2 regions of the Mesorhizobium sp. AA22 genome follow, and region 1 is predicted to be linked to the other one. Evidence: riboswitches for the same ligand, from Rfam matches in the RefSeq annotation. Region 1 holds a riboswitch; the other holds the start of a gene.

What was found. A riboswitch is a leader RNA that binds a small molecule or an ion and turns the genes downstream of it on or off. The one in region 1 is predicted to bind S-adenosylmethionine.
Region 2: another riboswitch for S-adenosylmethionine. It lies ahead of A9K68_RS07250 (homoserine O-acetyltransferase); the one in region 1 lies ahead of A9K68_RS30920 (O-succinylhomoserine sulfhydrylase).

What each region holds. Positions count from the first base shown of each region.
Region 1 is NZ_CP048406.1:6,543,541-6,553,095, reverse strand. Features, by position in the region: gene A9K68_RS30945 (aspartate aminotransferase family protein) at 1-444, shown strand, start outside; gene argF (ornithine carbamoyltransferase) at 462-1,373, shown strand; gene A9K68_RS30935 (Hsp33 family molecular chaperone) at 1,467-2,501, shown strand; gene apaG (Co2+/Mg2+ efflux protein ApaG) at 2,640-3,032, opposite strand; gene A9K68_RS30925 (ceramide glucosyltransferase) at 3,259-4,413, shown strand; gene A9K68_RS30920 (O-succinylhomoserine sulfhydrylase) at 4,456-5,646, opposite strand; SAM riboswitch at 5,721-5,798, opposite strand; gene A9K68_RS30915 (2'-deoxycytidine 5'-triphosphate deaminase) at 5,924-7,018, shown strand; gene A9K68_RS30910 (ABC transporter substrate-binding protein) at 7,111-7,884, shown strand; gene araD1 (AraD1 family protein) at 8,052-9,044, opposite strand; gene A9K68_RS30900 (hypothetical protein) at 9,043-9,213, shown strand; gene mmsB (multiple monosaccharide ABC transporter permease) at 9,333-9,555, opposite strand, start outside.
Region 2 is NZ_CP048406.1:1,483,274-1,492,828, forward strand. Features, by position in the region: one part of gene A9K68_RS07215 (IS630 family transposase) at 1-463, shown strand, start outside; gene A9K68_RS07220 (cupin domain-containing protein) at 528-956, opposite strand; gene gloB (hydroxyacylglutathione hydrolase) at 997-1,764, opposite strand; gene A9K68_RS07230 (methyltransferase domain-containing protein) at 2,066-2,842, shown strand; gene A9K68_RS07235 (ABC transporter ATP-binding protein/permease) at 2,962-4,788, shown strand; gene A9K68_RS07240 (DUF1194 domain-containing protein) at 4,914-5,789, shown strand; gene metW (methionine biosynthesis protein MetW) at 5,878-6,492, opposite strand; gene A9K68_RS07250 (homoserine O-acetyltransferase) at 6,608-7,777, opposite strand; SAM riboswitch at 7,894-7,971, opposite strand; gene hisC (histidinol-phosphate transaminase) at 8,265-9,374, shown strand; gene A9K68_RS07260 (prephenate/arogenate dehydrogenase family protein) at 9,379-9,555, shown strand, end outside.

The DNA.
Region 1 (9,555 bases):
GGCGCCTGCCTCGCCACCGACGAGGCGGCCGTCGGCATGACCGCCGGCGTGCACGGCACCACTTTCGGCGGCAATCCGCTGGCGATGGCGGTCGGCAACGCCGTGCTCGACGTGGTGCTGGAGGACGGCTTCCTGGAGGATGTCCAGCGCAAGGCGCTGCTGCTAAAGCAGGGGCTGGCGGGTGTCGCCGACGAATTTCCTGATATCATCGAAGACATCAGGGGCACCGGCTTGATGCTCGGCCTGAAATGCGCCGCACCCAACACCAAGGTGAATATGGCGTTGCGCGACCAGCATCTGCTGGCTGTTCCGGCCGGTGACAACGTCCTTCGCCTGCTGCCGCCGCTCACCGTCACCGACGCCGAGATCCATGAAGCGCTCGACCGCATCCGCGCCGGCGCCAGAGGCCTGGCCGATGCCATAGCCGCGGCTGCCGCGAAGTAACAGTCGAAAGACCCCAAATGAGCCTTCGCCATTTCACCGATCTTTCCGCCGTCTCCGAGGGCGATCTGCGCTTCATGCTGGACGATGCCGTCGTGCGAAAGGCAAGGCTCAAGGCTGGCGAGCGGACAAAACCGCTCGAAGGCAAGGTGCTGGCGATGATCTTCGACAAGCCGTCGACGCGCACGCGCGTATCCTTCGACGTCGGCATGCGCCAACTCGGCGGCGAGACCATCATGCTGACCGGCACCGAGATGCAGCTCGGCCGCTCCGAAACCATCGCCGACACGGCCAAGGTGCTGTCGCGCTATGTCGATGCGATCATGATCCGAACCACATCGCATGACCGGCTGCTGGAGCTGACCGAGAACGCCACCGTTCCCGTCATCAACGGGCTGACCGACGATACCCATCCGTGCCAGCTGATGGCCGACGTCATGACTTTCGAGGAGCATCGCGGTCCGGTCGCCGGCAAGACCATTGCCTGGACCGGCGACGGCAACAACGTGCTGCATTCGCTGCTGGAGGCCTCAGCGCGGTTCCGCTTCAATCTCAACGTAGCCGTGCCGGAAGGCAGCGAGCCGGCGCAGAAGCATGTCGACTGGTCGAGGGCGCATGGCGGCAAGTTGAACTTCACCCGCTCGCCCGAGGAGGCGGTCCACGAGGCCGACTGCGTCGTCACCGACTGCTGGGTGTCGATGGGCCAGGAGCACCGTGCTCGCGGCCATAATGTCTTCTCACCCTACCAGGTCAATGCGGCGCTGATGGCGAAGGCGAAGCCCGATGCGTTGTTCATGCACTGCCTGCCGGCGCATCGTGGCGAGGAGGTCACTGACGAGGTCATCGACGGGCCACATTCGGTGGTGTTCGACGAGGCCGAGAACCGGCTCCACGCCCAGAAGGCGGTTTTGGCCTGGTGTCTGGGCGCTTGATCCGGGCCGCCTTGATCCGGGAGTACGTGATGCCTATCTCAGCCGCATCACGCAAATCGAGCGCGTTTCGACGCATGCGCCCCGGAGGGCGGCATGGCCGCGCCCCGGAGCTTTGTCATGTTGGAAACTCATCAATTGGCTGAACATCAACCCAAACTCGGCGAATTCGGCTACGCCGGCGACGATCATGTCGTGCCCTTCGAGGTCGGCCCGCTCGACGTGCGCGGCCGCACCGTCCAGCTCGGGCCGATGCTCGACGCGATCCTCAGCCGTCATGACTATCCCGAGCCGGTCGCCCGCCTGCTGGCGGAAGCCTGTGTGCTGACGGTGCTGCTTGGCACCTCGCTCAAGTTCGAGGGCAAGTTCATCCTGCAGACCCGCACCGACGGGCCGGTCGACATGCTGGTGGCGGATTTTTCCACGCCACAGGCGCTGCGCGCCTATGCTCGCTTCGACGCCGACCGGCTGGAGGCACTGACATCTGTCGGCGAGATCTCGCAGCAGACGCTGCTCGGCAGCGGTGTCCTGGCGCTGACCATCGACCAGGGTGCCCACACGCAGCGCTATCAGGGCATCGTCCAGCTCGACGGTGAGACGCTGGAGGAGGCCGCGCGCACCTATTTTCGCCAGTCGGAACAGATCCCGACCGACCTCAGACTCTCGGTGGCCAAGCTGTTGACGCCCAGTGTCGGCGGTGCCCGCGAGCAATGGCGTGCCGGTGGCATCCTTGCGCAATTCCTGCCGCAATCGGCGGAACGCATGCGCGTGCCCGACCTTCCGGGCGGCGACGGCGATCCGCGCGATGAGATACATGATCCGGCCGACAATTCCTGGCAGGAACTGCTGGCATTGCTTGGCACCATCGAGCCGACGGAACTGATCGACCCGACGATCGGCGCCGAGCGGTTGCTTTACCGGCTGTTCCACGAGCACGGCGTCCGCGTCTTCGGCGGCGTACCGGTAGCCGACGAGTGCTCATGCTCCAGGGAGAAGATCCGCGGCATACTCGAAGGTTTCTCAGCCGACGAGATCAGGGACAGCACCGAGGATGGCGGCATTCATGTCGCCTGCGAATTCTGCTCGAAGCAATATGACTTCGATCCGGCGGAGTTTGCCGCGGCGCAGTAGACCATGATCCCGACCGAAGGTCCGTGCATCGAAAAGTGGAAAGCGTTTTTTGCTTCGCTGACCTTCGGTTCGGAAAAGGTCCTGGTCTAAGAGTTAGAGCCCATCCCGATTCTATCGGGATGGATCAGGTCTAGCTGGTCAGTTGACGGTGCGCCGCGTGCCCGGCAGATCGAGCGAAAAGGCGGGGATGGCGACGTCGAACGTCTCGCCTCGCTTGTTGCGCATCGTATAGTGGCCGACCATGATGCCGGACGGCGTCGAGAGCGGGCAGCCAGACGTATATTGATAACTGTCGCCGGGGTTGAGTTCGGGCTGGTCGCCGACAACGCCGGCGCCGCGCACTTCCTCGACCCGGCCGGTGCCGTCGGTGATGTGCCAATAGCGTGACAGAAGTTGTACGAATTCATCCGACTGGTTGTCGATGGTCACCTGGTAGCCCCAGACATAGCGGTTCTCCGACGGGTCGGAGCGATCTTCCAGATAGAACGGCCTGACCTGTACTTCGATGTTGCGCGTAACGGCGCTGTACATATCCTACTCCACAATATGCAGACGGAACTTTCGACGCTCTCCGCAGTTTGGTCAACGGCGCGCTTCCGTCGTTGCCCGACTCGTTTGCGCGCAGGTGCCGAAGAACAATGTCATTTAAGTGACACATGACAATGATGGTGTGCGCAGGGCCGGGCGACTCAGCATTCCGTCGAACTGTTGAAAACGGCTATCATGCGGCTGGCTTTTCTGGAGTGACCAGATATCGATGGAACTGACAGTCACAGCCGCCTTGCTTTCCACAGCTCTGCTTCTCGTCAATCTCGCCAGCATCCTGCTCGCTTCGTTGAAGCTGAAGCGGCCTGGCAGGATCGCGCCGCCAGCCGGCAAGGCGCCTCCGGTGTCGATCGTCGTGCCGTCGCGCGGCGTCGAGCCGTTTGCCGAGGAGACGCTCGAGCGCGCCTTCTCTCTCGACTGGCCGCGCTATGAGCTCATCTTCTGCGTCGCCCATGCCGACGACCCGGTGGCCAGGCCGGTCACCGATGCGATTGCCCGTTTTCCGGCCGTGCCGGCCCGGCTGCTCGTCGGCGACGACCGCATCAGCGGCAATCCGAAACTCAACAATTGCGTGAAGGGCTGGGAGGCGGCGCGCCACCGCTGGGTCATCCTTGCCGATTCCAACGTTCTGATGCCGAGGGATTATGTCCAGCATCTGATGGCGGCATGGCGGCCGGACACCGGCCTTGTCTGCTCGACGCCGATCGGCTCGCGGCCGGACGGGTTCTGGGCTGAGGTCGAATGCGCCTTCCTCAACACGCTGCAGGCGCGCTGGCAATATACCGGCGAGGCGATAGGCCTTGGCTTTGCCCAAGGCAAGAGCATGTTGTGGGACAAGCCCATGCTCGACGCCAATGGCGGGATCCGTGCGCTTGCCGCCGAGATCGCCGAGGATGCCGCCGCGACCAAGCTGGTCAACGGGCTTGGACTGCGCGTCAATCTCGTCGCCTCGCCCTTTGAGCAGCCGCTCGGTTTTCGCACGCTCGGCGAAATCTGGTCGCGCCAGGCCCGCTGGGCACGCCTGCGTCGCGTCACCTTCCCACTGTTCTTCGCACCCGAAATACTGGTCGGCGCGGCGGTGCCGCTGGCGCTTGCGCTGGTTGCTGCGGCCGGCGCCGGCTTCAGCCTGTCGGCGACCGCCCTCGTTGTGCTGGTAGTCGCCTATCTCCCGGAATGCGCTCTCGCCTCGGCCAAGAGCTGGCACCTGTCGCTACGCATGGTCCCGGCGATGATGGCGCGCGATTGCATCCTGCCGATTGTCTGGGCGCGTGGCTGGCTCAGCGGTGCCGTCGACTGGCGTGGCAACACGATGACCATCCACACCAGCGCCGTTGCGGAATTGGAAGAGACCCCGTCGGGCGCCTGACCGCGCCTGATTTTGACGATTCGAGCGACACCGCCCAGTGCACTATCTGGCGGCTTTCAGGGCCTGCTCGATGTCTTCGAGCAGGTCGTCGGTGTCCTCCAGGCCGACGGACAGCCTGAGCGTGCCTGGCCCGATGCCGAGTTCGGCCCGCGCCTCGTCGCTCAGATTCTTGTGTGTCGTCGTCGCCGGATGGGTGATCAGGCTCCTGGCGTCACCGAGATTGTTAGAGATCAGCACGATATCGAGCGCGTTCTGGAAGGCGAAGGCCGCCTGCTTGCCGCCCTTGACGTCGAGGCAGATCAGCGTCGAGCCGCCCGACATCTGCCTCTTGACGACCGCCGCTTGCGGGTGATCGGCGCGGCCGGGATAGATGACGCGGGCGATTTCCGGCCGCTCGGCGAGGAAGTCCGCGATCCGGCCGGCACTTTCCGTCTGCTGGCGCACGCGCAGCGGCAGCGTTTCCAGGCCCTTCAGCAGCGTCCAGGCGTTGAACGGCGACAGGCTGGGACCGGTGTGGCGGAAATAATCGTGCAGGTTCTCGTCGATCCATTTCTTGTCCGACAGGATGACGCCGCCGAGGCAGCGCCCCTGGCCGTCGATGTGCTTGGTCGCCGAATAGACGACGATATGGGCGCCGAGCTGCAACGGCTTCTGCTGCAAGGGCGTGGCAAAGACATTGTCGACGATCAGCCGCGCGCCGATCGAATCGGCAAGCGAGGCGACGGCTGCGATGTCGACGACTTCCAGCGTCGGATTGGTCGGGCTTTCAAGGAAGAACAGCTTCGTGTTGGGCCTGACCGCCTTTTCCCAATTGGCGATTTCGGTGCCATCGACCAGCGTCGCCTCGATGCCGTATTTCGGCGCCAGCGTCTCGACCACCCAGCGGCAGGAGCCGAACAGCGCGCGCGCCGCCACGATGTGGTCGCCGGCCTTGGCGCTGCACAGCAACGCCGCTGTCACCGCCGCCATGCCGGATGCGGTGGCGCGGGCATCTTCGGCACCTTCCAGCGCACACATGCGCTTCTCGAACATGTCGACCGTCGGATTGGCATAGCGCGAATAGATGAAGCCCGGTTCCTCGCCCTTGAAGCGGGCTTCCGCCGCCTGCGCCGTATCGTAGACATAGCCTTGCGTGAGATACATCGCCTCGGAGGTTTCGCCGAAGCCGGAACGCAGCGTTCCCGCATGCACGAGTGCGGTCTGAGGCTTCCAGTTGCGCTTGTTGCTCGTCATCACCTTGTTCCAAACACCAAAAATGGCCCAAATACAAAAAAACCGGCCGCGAAAGTCGCAACCGGTCCATATGGCCTTTCGGGCCGACGGTCCTTTAGCGACTTGTTTAACGTGGCTGCAAGCCGACCGGCCAAATCACCACGGGATAACGACCCTTTAAACCCGCACCACGCTTGCGTCAATTGCCGGCATGATTAAGAGGTTTGTACCAGCGGGTTCCGCGGCAGGAACCTGCGACAAAACGAGACCACGCCCGGCCTTCGAGCGGAGCCAGACTTTGCGGCAGACAGGCATTCTTCCCGATCAGGATATTTCCGCGCTGTTCCAGTCGGGCGCGCTGAAATCGCCGCGCGCGCTCGATGCCGACCAGGTCCAGCCGGCCAGCCTCGACCTTAGGCTTGGCGACAAGGCCTGGCGGGTGCGCGCCTCCTTCCTGCCCGGCCCGAACCACAGGGTTGCTGAAAAACTCGACCGCCTGAAGCTGCACGAAATCAATCTCGCCGACGGTGCGGTGCTGGAGACGGGCTGCGTCTATATCGTGCCGCTGCTTGAGAGCCTGGCGCTTCCGGCAAACGTTTCGGCCTCGGCCAACCCGAAGAGCTCGACCGGACGGCTCGACATCTTCACCCGGGTGATGACCGATCGCGGCCACGAGTTCGACAAGATCGCTGCCGGCTACAACGGCCCGCTCTATCTGGAAGTCAGCCCGCGCACCTTTCCGATCGTCGTCCGTGCCGGCTCGCGGCTGTCGCAGATCAGGTTCCGCACCGGCAATGCGCTTTTGTCGGAAAGCGAGCTGCACGAATTGCATCGTGCCGAGACGCTCGTCGCCACCGAGCCGCCGAACATTTCCGGCGGCGGCATCGCACTGTCGATCGACCTCGATGGCGACAAGGACGGGCTGGTCGGCTACCGCGGCAAGCACCACACCGGCCTGGTCGATGTCGACAAGCGCGCCGCGCAGGATGTTGTCGATTTCTGGGAGCCGCTCTACAAGAGCGGTGCTGGCGAACTGGTGCTCGATCCCGATGAATTCTATATCCTCGTCAGCCAGGAGGCGGTGCATGTGCCGCCGCTCTATGCCGCCGAGATGACGCCTTTCGATCCGCTGGTTGGCGAGTTCCGTGTCCACTATGCCGGTTTCTTTGATCCGGGCTTCGGCCATTCGGCGGCCGGGGGCACCGGCAGCAGGGCTGTGCTCGAAGTGCGCAGCCACGAAGTGCCGTTCATCCTCGACCACGGCCAGATCGTCGGACGGCTGGTCTACGAGCACATGCTGAAGCGGCCGCAGGCGCTCTACGGCACAGATCTCGGCTCGAATTATCAGGCACAGGGCCTGAAACTGTCCAAACATTTCCGCGCCGCGCGCTGATCTCCGATCAACCAGACTGTGCTTGCCTGACCTTGCGGGCCGTGCTTGGCTGTGCCTAACCATCAAGGTGGTTGAACCAAGGGAACAAAGAAATGCAGATTTCAAGATGGATCGCATCGGCAGCAACAGCTGCCATGCTGGTGATGGCTGCCGGGTCCTTGTCGGCGCAAGCACAGGAAAAGTTGAAGATCGCCACCGAAGGCGCCTATCCGCCGTTCAACACCATCACCGCGGATGGCAAGCTCACCGGCTTCGACATCGACATCGCCAATGCGCTTTGCGCTCAGATGAAGGTCGAATGCGAACTTGTCACGCAGGACTGGGACGGCATGATCCCGGCGCTCCAGGCCAGAAAGTTCGACGCCATCATCGCGTCCATGAGCATTACCGAGGAGCGCAAGAAGCAGGTCTCCTTCACCAACAAATATTATACCACGCCGCTTTCGCTGGTGGCGTTGAAGGACAGCGATATTGCCTCGACCGAACCCGCCGCACTCGCCGGCAAGACAGTCGGCGCTCAGGCTTCGACCACCCAGGCCGACTATGCCCAGGATGTCTATAGCAAAGCCGGCGCCGAGGCGAAGCTCTATCCGACCCAGGAGGAGGCGGTCGCCGACCTGATGAACGGCCGTCTCGATGCCGTCCTTTCAGACAAATTCGTGCTGATGGACTGGATGAAGAAGTCGAGCGACGGCTGCTGCAAGATGGTCGGCGACGTCAAGGGCACCGAGACCGAAGCCGGTATCGCCGTGCGCAAGGAAGACAATGCGCTGCGCGAGAAGCTCAACGCCGCGATCGATGCGATCGTCGCAGATGGCACCTACAAGAAGATCCAGGCCAAATATTTCGATTTCGATATTTATTGAGGCTGCCAATCTCCCCCCTTGAGGGGGAGATGGCCGGCAGGCCAGAGGGGGTCGCTGCGCGTAAAGTGCCAACGCCGTTCCGCCACGGGAGACGGCGTTCGCGCTTTATGTGAGACGACCCCCTCTGTCACCTTCGGCGACATCCCCCCTCAAGGGAGATCACACAATCAAAGCGCCTTCACCGCCACCGTCACCGGTTGCTCGATTTCAAGCGGGTTGCGCAGCGGCAGGCCAAAATCCTTGGCCTCGATCTCGAACACGTCGCCGGCTTCGGTCCTGATGCCGTCGGCGAAGGACAGTGTCGCCGTGCCGAACATGTGCACATGAACGTCGCCCGGCTGGCGGAAGGCCGAATATTTGAAGTGGTGATGTTCGAGATTGGCGATGGTGTGCGACATGTTCGCCTCGCCCGACAGGAACGGCTTTTCCCACAGCAGCTTGCCGTCGCGGAGGATGCGCGAGGTACCCCTGACGTCGGAGGGCAGGTCGCCGATCAGGATTTCCGGCCCGAACGAAGCGTTGCGCAGCTTGGAATGCGCGAGGAAAAGATAGTTCACGCGCTCGGTGATATGGTCGGAAAACTCGTTTGACAGTGTGAAGCCGACGCGGAACGGGACGCCGTCGTCGCCGATGACATAGATGCCGGCGACTTCCGGCTCCTCGCCGGCATCCTGGGCGAAGGCGGGCGACAGAAGTGCCGCACCGGGCGCCACCGCCATGGTGCCGTTGCCCTTGTAGAACCACTCTGGCTGCACGCCCGCCTGGCCCTTGGCGGGCTTGCCGCCCTCCAGCCCCATGCGGAACATCTTCATTGAATCGGTGAGCTGCTCTTCGCGATCGGCATCGAGTTTCTTGTGCATGGCATCGCGGGTCGCGGCGGAGCCGAGATGGGTCAGCCCGGTGCCGGTGAGATGAAGATGCGCCGGGTCGGGATGGTTGATCGGCGACAACAGCCGCCCCTTCTTGTATGCGGCATCGAGGTCGACCGCTTCACCGAAGCCTTTGCGCTCGATGAGGGCGACAAGTCCGGTGCCGGTGCGCGCGGCCTCCATCGCCAGCGAATAGACGCTGCGGGCGCCGTTGATTATCCGGGTCTTGCCGCCGTTGCGGGCAACGACGCGAATGGTCTCTGCGTCGTCGAGGATCTGGGAGATCAGCATGATGTACCCTCTCTCAATTGCCTTTGGCCCGGCTGCCGGGTTGGCAAACCTTGACCAGCGCGGCTCGGATGGGATCCGCGCCACTGGTGAACTCTTCGTCCGGATTGCGCTCGCGGGCCCGGTCCCCTTGGGGGACTTCTTTGCGCCGCCCGGCAGCGCCGCGATGTGACCCGTGCCTCCTAAAAGCGCGCCGCGTTTGAAAAGCGGCCCGCTCTAATCCTTGTTTTCATGCATGCCGTTGTCCCAACACGCTGCACACGTTGGCGACATGCATGAGTCCCCTCGCCCTCAAGCCTTGTTCTTGTTGTAGACGTCGAAGACCACGGCGCCGAGCAGCACCAGGCCCTTGACCACCTGTTGCCAATCGACATTGACGCCCATGATCGACATGCCGTTGTTCATGACGCCCATGATGAAACCGCCCACCACCGCGCCTATAACTTGACCGACGCCGCCCATCGCCGAAGCGCCGCCGATGAACACAGCGGCGATGACGTCGAGCTCGCTGCCG
Region 2 (9,555 bases), 1.6 Mb from region 1:
GCGCGGAAGAGCGCTGCGCGGCGAACGCTGCCGGGCCGGCGTGCCGCACGGTCACTGGAAGACCACGACCTTCACCGGCGCGCTCAGGCTGACCGGAATGACCGCGCCCTTCGTCTACGACGGCGCCATGAACGGGGTCGTGTTCCTCGCCTATGTCGAGCAGGTGCTGGCGCCAACGCTGACGCCAGGCGACGTCGTCGTCATGGACAATTTGCCGGCGCACAAGTCCGGGGGCGTGCGCGAGGCGATCGAAGCCGCCGGTGCAAAGCTGATGTTCCTCCCGCCCTACAGCCCCGACTTCAACCCCATCGAAAACGCCTTCGCAAAGCTCAAGGCGCTCCTGCGGGCGAGGGCCGAGCGAACAATCGCAGCCCTATGGGACACCGTCGGCGCGCTCGTCGACCTTTTTACGCCAACAGAATGCGAAAACTACTTCAAGGCCGCAGGCTATGAACCGGATTAAACCGGACGTGCTCTAGGTATGTCGATATCAGGGTGATGCCGGCCTGACCTGAATCTCAACATACCTACGTCGTTCCCGGCTGCCAGCCCGGTTCGGCCAGCTCGAAGGCGGCGAAATCGAAGCCCGGAGCCACGGTGCAGCCGACCAGCGTCCACTCGCCCAGGCTGCGTGCCGACTGCCACCAACCTGCCGGCACGACGATCTGCGGCCGCTCGCCCGCCGCCAGTGCCGTGCCGAGCACCTGCTCGATCACCGGCCCGTTTTCCCCATGTATCGACAGCGCCAGCGGCGCGCCGGCATAGAAGTGCCAGACCTCGGCCGCGTCCTTGACGCGGTGCCAGGCCGACACTTGTTCCTGCTCCAAAAGAAAATAGATCGCGGTCGAATGGCCGCGCGCGTCTTCCGTGCCGTCGCGGAAGGTTTCGGCATACCAGCCGCCTTCCGGATGCGGTTTCAGGCCGAGCGTTGCGATGATTTCGGCGGAACTGGTCATTGGCCCCAGAACGTCACGGTTTCCAGACCATCAATGGTGCTCAGAAATTGTCCTTGCGCTTGCGAATTTCGGCGAGCACTTCGGCGTCGGAGGCGTTCTCCAAGCCGAGATGCTTGCGGATTGCCGGATCGTGCCAGCGCAGGAACGGATTGGTCGACAGTTCCTCGCCGATCGTGGTCGGCAGCGTCGGCTTGCCGTCGGCGCGCAGCGCCTCGATTTTCGCAGCGCGCTCCTTTAACGCCGAATTGGTCGGGTCGACGGTCAGCGCGAAGCGGGCGTTGGAAAGCGTGTATTCATGGCCGCAATAAACGACCGTCTCGGCCGGAAGTGCCGCGAGCTTTTTCAGCGAATCGTACATCACCGGCGGCTTGCATTCGAACAGCCGCCCGCAGCCGAGCGCGAACAGCGTATCGGCGGTGAACGCCACTTTCGATCCCGGCAGATGATAGGAGACATGGCCTGCCGTGTGGCCGGGCGTGGCGATCACGTCGATCCTCTCCTCGCCGAGGTGGATGACCGAACCCTGCTCGACGGTTTCGTCGATGCCGGGGATCTTGGCCTTTTCCGCTTCCGGTCCGACGATGCGCAGCTTGAAGCGCTCCTTCAGCGCCAGATTGGCCTCGACATGGTCGACATGGTGATGGGTGGTCAGGATCATCGTCGGCGTCCAGCCGGTACGCTCGATCGCAGCCAGGATCGGCGCCTCCTCGGGCGCGTCGATGATCGCGGTCTGGCCGCTTTTGGGGTCATGCACCAGCACGCCGAAATTGTCGCTGCGGCACATGAACTGTTCGATTTCAACCGGCATAGCATCTCTCCACTAGAGCGGTTCGGCGTTTCACGGAAACGCCGAACCGCTCTATCTCGTTGTTTTTCCGCAATTCCGGACGGAAAACCGTTTCACACTTTTCCTGGAACTGCTCTAGAGCGCCGTACGTCCAGTTGGACGCACAAAGAACGCTCTAACACCTTTATCTGCTGCATCGTGCTTTCCGAAATCGAAATCGATTTCGGGCCAATGCAGTAGTCGCCGCAGACATAGGGCGCTTGCCCGCGGATGTCATCCGCCTTTGTTGAACTTGGACAGCATCGAAGATAGCGTGCCGCGCATGCATTCCGATATCGTCGACCTTCGCTCCTTCTATTCGACCACGCTCGGGCGATTGGCCGAACGCTCGATCACCATGGCGTTGTCCTCGATATGGGCTGTTGTGCCCAATGAGCGGCTGGTCGGCCTCGGTTACACCTTGCCGTGGCTGGAGCGGTTCGGAACCGACGCGGAGCGTGTCTTTGCCTTCATGCCGGCGACGCAAGGCGCGGTGGTCTGGCCGGCCACGGGGCCGACCGCAACCGCGCTGGTCTTCGATGAGGAATTGCCGCTGGTCGATGCCTCCATCGACCGCATGCTGCTCGTCCATTCACTCGAACATGCCGAGAACCCGCGCGAGACGCTGAACGAAATCTGGCGGGTGCTGTCGCCTGCCGGCCGCGTCGTCATCGTCGTCCCCAACCGGCGCGGTGTCTGGGCCCGTTTCGAGCATACGCCGTTCGGCAGCGGCCGGCCTTTTTCGCGCGGCCAGCTCACCGAATTGCTGCGCGAAGCAAACTTCACGCCCGCCGCCTGGTCCGACGCCCTGTTCTTCCCGCCATCGCGGCGACGCTTCATGATGCAGTTCCACAATGTGCTGGAGCGCGCCGGCCGCAGGTTCTGGCCGATCTTTTCCGGCGTCATCGTGGTCGAGGCGCAGAAGCGGCTCTATCAGGGCGTGCCGGTCGTCCAGCGTGCATCTCGCCGCGTCTTCGTGCCGGTTTTCTCGCCGCATGGCGCCACAAGGCTCGGCCGGATATCGCCGACCGGGAAGGCGACATTGCCGAGCCGTCGATGACATTTTCGTGATCGGGATCGAGCTTATTCTCACCTATCTGTCGAGGGCGGGTTTGCTACCCGAATGTGTCGACATGTCCACCGGTTTCAGCACCGCTTGCGAATTCAAGGACTTCACCAATGGCTGATCATCCGGATGTAGAGGCCAGCGCCAAGCCGGTTGCCGCGTCGATCGAGGCCAGCAGCTTGCGCGACCAATTGGCGACGATCAAGCTGGCGCTGGGGACTTCGCCGATCCGCAAACACCTGCTCTGGGCGTGCGTCGGCATTGTCGCCGTCATTGTGGCAACGTCGATCGGGCAGGTTCTGCTCAATCGCTGGAACGAGCCCTTCTACGACGCGCTGGCTCGGCGCGACATGCAGGGCTTCCTGCACCAGCTTCTGGTCTTTGCCGCCATCGCCGGCGGACTTGTGGTGCTCAATGTCGGCCAGACCTGGCTCGACCAGAGGATCCGGCTGAAGCTGCGTGAGGCGTTGACCCTCGATCTGATCGGTGAATGGCTGCGGCCGGCGCGCGCCTTCCGGCTCGCCAACGCCGGCGCCATCGGCGTCAACCCTGACCAGCGCCTGCAGCAAGATGCCGGACATCTCTCCGATCTTTCCACAGGCCTCGGCATAGGGCTGTTGCAGTCGTTGATTCTGCTTGTTTCGTTCGTCGGCGTCTTATGGTCGCTGTCTTCTGGCTTCGTCTTCCATATCGGCGGCTATTCGCTGGCCATTCCGGGCTACATGGTGTGGGCCGCGATCCTCTATGCCGGTACCGCTTCCTGGCTGAGCTGGCTGGTCGGACGGCCGCTCATCCGCTTCAACAGCGACCGCTATACGCGTGAAGCGGAGCTGCGTTCCTCGGTGGTCCGCGTCAACGAGAATGTCGATGCCATCGCGCTTGCGCACGGCGAAGCCGACGCGAGACGACGGCTCGAGCTCGACCTCGGCACGGTGCTGGGCGCGATGCGGCGCATCTACAGCGCCCAGATCAATCTTTCCTGGGTGACCGATACCTATGGCTGGATCACTGTCGTCGCACCGATCCTCGTCGCCTCACCGGTCTATTTCGCCGGCGATATCAGCTTCGGCGGGCTCATGATGGCTGTCGGCGCCTTCAACCAGGTGCATGCCTCGTTGCGCTGGTTCATCAACAATATCGGCGGCATCGCCGATTGGCGCGCCACGCTGATGCGCGTCGCCGATTTCCGCATCGCGCTCGTTGAAACGGACGTGCTGCACGACACCGAAGAACGCATCACGATCGGCGAAAACCCGAATGGCAGGCTGACATTCGAGAACCTCGAGGTTGCGTCGCGGGATGGCTGTACGAAGCTCGCCAAGCCCCATGTCGAAATCCGCGCGGGCGAGCGCGTCATGATCACCGGAGATCCGCGCGCCGGCAAGACGCTGTTCTTTCGCGCCATTGCCGGTCTGTGGCCGTGGGGAAGCGGGCGGATCGGCATGCCGGCCGGAGAGGTTCCCGCCTTCGTTCCCCGCAAGCCCTATTTCCCGCTCGGCACGCTGCGCGAGGTGCTCAATCACGCCGATGCCGCGGTCAGCGACGCCGAGATCTCGGCGGTGCTTGCCGAGGTCGGTCTTGGGCGTCTGTCGTCCTCGCTCGACCGCTCGGCGCGCTGGGAGCGCGAATTGAGCGATGACGAGCAGCGCCTGCTTGCCTTTGCCCGGCTGGTTTTGCGGCAGCCGAAATGGGTGATCATCGACGAGGCTTTGGACACGTTCGACGGCGCGACGCTGAGTCGGGTGCTGTCGATGCTGGAAGCGCGTCTTGCCGACGCCGCGATCCTCAACATTGGCCGGAGCCAGCAGAACGTTGAATTCTTTCCGCGCTCGTTGGCGATCGTGAAAGACGTCGAGCGACCGGCTCTCAAGCCAGTCCGTGTCAGGGCCGGCGCGATCGAACCACCCCCGGCCGTCGCCGCAGCCTACCAAGAGACGTAGCCGGCGATACGCAGCCAAGCTTTATTTCGCCGTGATCGCGGCGAAAGATTGCCGGCATCGTGCGGAAGTTCGCGGCGTTGGACCCATGCTTGACGCGCTTAAAACGCGTCCCGTTGAAGAGATTCATGCGACACGTTTTAAGCCTTTGTTTCTATGCATGTCGTTACCCCAAAACCGCTTCGCACTTTTGGGCGACATGCATCAGCCTGCTTGCCTGCCTTGCCTGCGCTCAGGCAGCACCACTGGGCGCGCCGGCCAATACCATTGCGGTGGACGTCGAACTGGTGCTGGCGGTCGACATTTCACACTCGATGGACGAAAGGGAATTCGCCCTGCAGCGCGCCGGCTATGTCGAGGCGCTGCGCCACCCCGACTTCATCGATGCGGTGCGTTCGGGTGTGACCGGCCGCATCGCGCTGGCCTATTTCGAATGGGCAGGCACTGTCCGCGACGATGCGGTCATTGCCTGGCAGGTCATCGATAACGCTGAGAGCGCCGACGCATTCGCCGACAAGATCGAGGCGCGCCCATTCAGGAGCTTTCGCGGCACCTCCATTTCCGGTGCGCTCGGCTTCGGCGCCAAGCTATTGGATGGAGGCGCTTTCGAAGCGACGCGCAGCGTCATCGACATTTCAGGCGATGGTCCCAACAATACCGGGATGCCCGTCACCACGACACGCGACGCCGCGGTGGCAAACGGTATCGTCATCAACGGCCTGCCGATCCTGATCAGCCCGTCGCCCAGCTTCAGCCATCTCGACCAATACTATGCCGAGTGCGTTACGGGCGGGCCTGGGGCTTTCGTGCTGCCGGTCTATGCCGCTTCCGAATTCGTGACCGCCATACGCCGCAAACTGATCCTAGAGGTCAGCGGTGTTGCCGGTCCCTGGGCCGATCGCGTACCGATCCGGGTCGATGCGGCAACACCGGTCGACTGTTTGCAAGGCGAGCGCGACCGGCGGTTTTTCTCCGATCCGTATTTTCCGGAACTTAATCGCTAGCTGGTCGATGAATGGCGATCAGTCCTACACCCATGGTCTTCGGACTCGGGCAGGCCGAGCGCCATATTGGCCGAAGAAGCGACGGCCGTTATCGCCTCAGCAGGAACACCGCTTGCTGGCCAAAGAAATTCCAGAACCACCATGGCATCGAGAGGCCGATTTTCTGGCCATTGGCGTCAAGCGCGGTTGCCCTTTCCACGGTTGCGCCGAGCTCCTCGCAGAGATTGACGAAGTCGCGGATGGTGCAGAAATGGATGTTGGGTGTGTCGTACCAGGAATAGGGCAGGTCCTTGGTCACCGGCATCCGCCCTTCGAGGAACAGCGAAAGGCGCACCCGCCAGTGGCCGAAATTGGGGAAGGAGACGATGGCGTGTTTGCCGATCCTGAGCAATTCGTCGAGCACCAGCTTCGGGTTGCGGGTCGCCTGCAAGGTTTGCGACAGGACGACGAAATCGAAACCCTTGTCGGGATAGAATTTGAGGTCCTTGTCGGCGTCGCCCTGGATGACGGACAGGCCGCGCGCCACGCATTCGTTGACGCCGCGCTGCGACAGTTCCATCCCGCGGCCGTCGACCTGCTTCGTCGCCTGCAGCAATTCGAGCAGCAGGCCATCGCCGGAACCGACGTCCAGCACCCGCGACTGCGGCGGGATGAGATCGGCGACGACTTCGAGGTCGACGCGCTGGGCGTGGTTGACACTCATGATCTCGCCTTTTGCCTGGCGCATGATCCGGATCCGAACAGTCTGCGACTTTTCGGGGTCATGCGCTGATGCCTGGCGCATGATGCCGGTCCGGAAAGCCTGCAATCTTCAGGGGTCATGCGCTGAGCCCCCTGGCGCGGGCCGCCGAGGCGATGAAGCCGTTGATGGCGGCGAACAACTCCGGCTCGTCGAGCAGGAAGGCGTCGTGGCCGCGATCGGTCTCGATCTCGACGAAGGACACCGAGGCGCCGGCCGCGTTCAGCGCGTGAACGACCGAGCGGCTCTCCTCGGTCGGGAACAGCCAGTCGCTGGTGAATGAGACCAGGCAGAAACGGGTCCTGGTGCCGGCAAAGGCGTCGGCCAGTCGGCCGCCATGGTCGGCGGCGAGGTCGAAATAGTCCATTGCCCGGGTCATGTAGAGATAGGAGTTGGCGTCGAAACGGTCGACGAAGGTCATGCCCTGATGGCGCAGATAGCTCTCAATCTGGAAGTCGGCGTCGAAACCGAAGGTGAGCGCTTCACGGTCCTGCAAATTGCGGCCAAACTTCCGGTGCAGGGCCGCTTCAGACAGGTAGGTGATGTGAGCGGCCATACGCGCCACGGCCAGTCCCTTTTCCGGGCGCTTGCCCTGCTCGAAATATTTGCCGCCATGCCAGTCCGGATCGGCCATCACCGCTTGCCGGCCGACCTCATGGAAGGCGATGTTCTGCGAGGAATGGCGCGCGCCGGTGGCGATCGGCAGCGCTGAGAAAACGCGCTCCGGATAGCTCGACGCCCATTGCAGCACCTGCATGCCGCCCATCGAGCCGCCGAGCACTGAGAACAGTTTTTCGATGCCGAAATGGTCGACCAGCATCAACTGCGCCCGCACCATGTCGCGGATGGTGATGATCGGCAGGTCGAGCCCGTAGGGCTTGCCGGTGGCTGGATTGGTAGAGGCGGGGCCGGTCGAACCGAGACAGCCGCCGATGACGTTTGAGCAGATTACGAAGAAGCGGCTGGTGTCGATGATCTTGCCGGGGCCGATCAGCACTTCCCACCAGCCCGGCTTGCCGGTCACTGGATTGGTGCTGGCGACATGCTGGTCGCCGGTCAGCGCATGGCAGACGAGGATGGCGTTGGAGCGGGCGTCGTTGAGCGTGCCGTAGGTCTTGTAGGCGATCTGGAACGGTGACAGCAGCGTGCCGGCGTCAAGCTTGAGCGGCTTGTCGGCACCGAAACGCAACACCGGGCTCGACGGTTGGTCGGCCTCGTTGTTGGTTCTTTTAGTGCGCAGCGCGACCATCGCATCCTCTTATATTACCCATCGCGCTTTCCGAAAATCGATTCCGATTTTCGGGCGATGCGGTTGTCCGGCCGGCAACGGACAACAAAAACCGGCATTGCCTTCGCAAAGCCGGTTACAGAATGCAAACGGCCCTTTAGCGAGTTGTTTAACGTGGCTGCAAGCCGACCGGCCAAATCACCACGGGATTTCGCCTTTCTTCTAGGACCGCCGCGCCTCGGCGTCAACGGCCAGTCGCTCACCCTTAATTGACGGTCTCGACATTCCGGGCCACGGCTTGTATTTCCGCTGCGGCTTCTAGTGTGGCGAATCCGAAATTCGCATCGCGTTGGAGCAGCGCAGTGGGCGAATTTCGGATTCGCCACGCTAGCAACCAATGAATTCTAGTGTGCTGGATTTGAAGTTCCTGAGCGCTGATGCCACCAAAATGGCAGGAACTCCAAATCCATCACGCTAGGCGGAAACGTTCTCGACGGATTTTTGCAATATGAACCAGCCATCGGATCAGGCACGTCCAACGCCCCGCGCGGGGATCATGGACATAGAAGCCTATGTGCCGGGCAGGAGCACGGCGCCGGCCGGCGTTGCCAGTATCCATAAATTGTCGTCGAACGAGAACCCGCTCGGCCCCTCTCCGAAGGCGATAGAGGCCGCGCGCGACGTCGCAGCCAAACTCGACATATATCCCGACGGCACCGCCAAGCGCCTGCGGGAGGCGATCGCCGAGGTGCATGGCCTCAACCCGGCGAACATCGTCTGTTCCAATGGTTCCGACGAGATTCTGGGCCTGCTTGCGCAGACCTATCTCGCGCCCGGCGATGAAGCCGTTATCACCGAACACGGCTTCATGGTCTACAAGATCTACATCCAGTCGGCTGGCGCTGTCCCGGTCTCTGTCAAGGAAACCAATGAGCGCGCCGACGTCGATGCGATCCTCGCCGCCGTAACGCCGCGGACCAGAATCATCTTCCTCGCCAATCCGAACAACCCGACCGGCACCTATTTGCCGTTCCAGGAGGTGCGCCGCTTGCATGCCGGCCTGCCTCGAAATGTGCTTCTGGTGCTGGATGGCGCCTATGCCGAATATGTCCGCCGCAACGACTATGAAGCCGGCGTCGAGCTGGTGGCTGGCGCGGAAAACGTGGTCATGACCCGCACCTTCTCCAAGCTCGGCCTCGGCGGCGCGCGGATCGGCTGGATGTACGCGCCGATGCATATCATCGACGCGATTAACCGCGTGCGAGGTCCCTTCAACGTCAACGCGACGGCGATCGAGGCCGGCATTGCCGCGATCCGCGACCGCGCCCATGTCGAGCGCAGCGTGGCGCACAACGAGACCTGGCTGCAATGGGTGAGCGAGGAGTTGACCAAGCTCGGACTGCGGGTGACGCCGAGCGTCGGCAATTTCGTGCTCATCCACTTTCCCGAGGACCAAAAGCATTCGGCGGCGGCTGCGGACGACTACCTCTCAGCGCGCGGCTACATATTGCGGCGCGTTTCCGGCTACGGCTTCCCGAATGCACTGCGCATGAGCATCGGCACCGAAGAGGCCAATCGCGGCGTTGTCGCCGCGCTCACGACATTTCTGAAAAGCTGAGACAATGACATCACCGATGTTCGAAAAGATCGCGCTGGTCGGCATCGGCCTGATCGGCTCGTCGCTGGCCCGCATCATCCGCCGCGAAGGTCTTGCCCGCCACGTCGCTATCTCGACACGCAGCGAAACGACGCTGGCACGGGCAAGCGAACTCGGTCTCGGCTCCTCCTACACGGTGGAC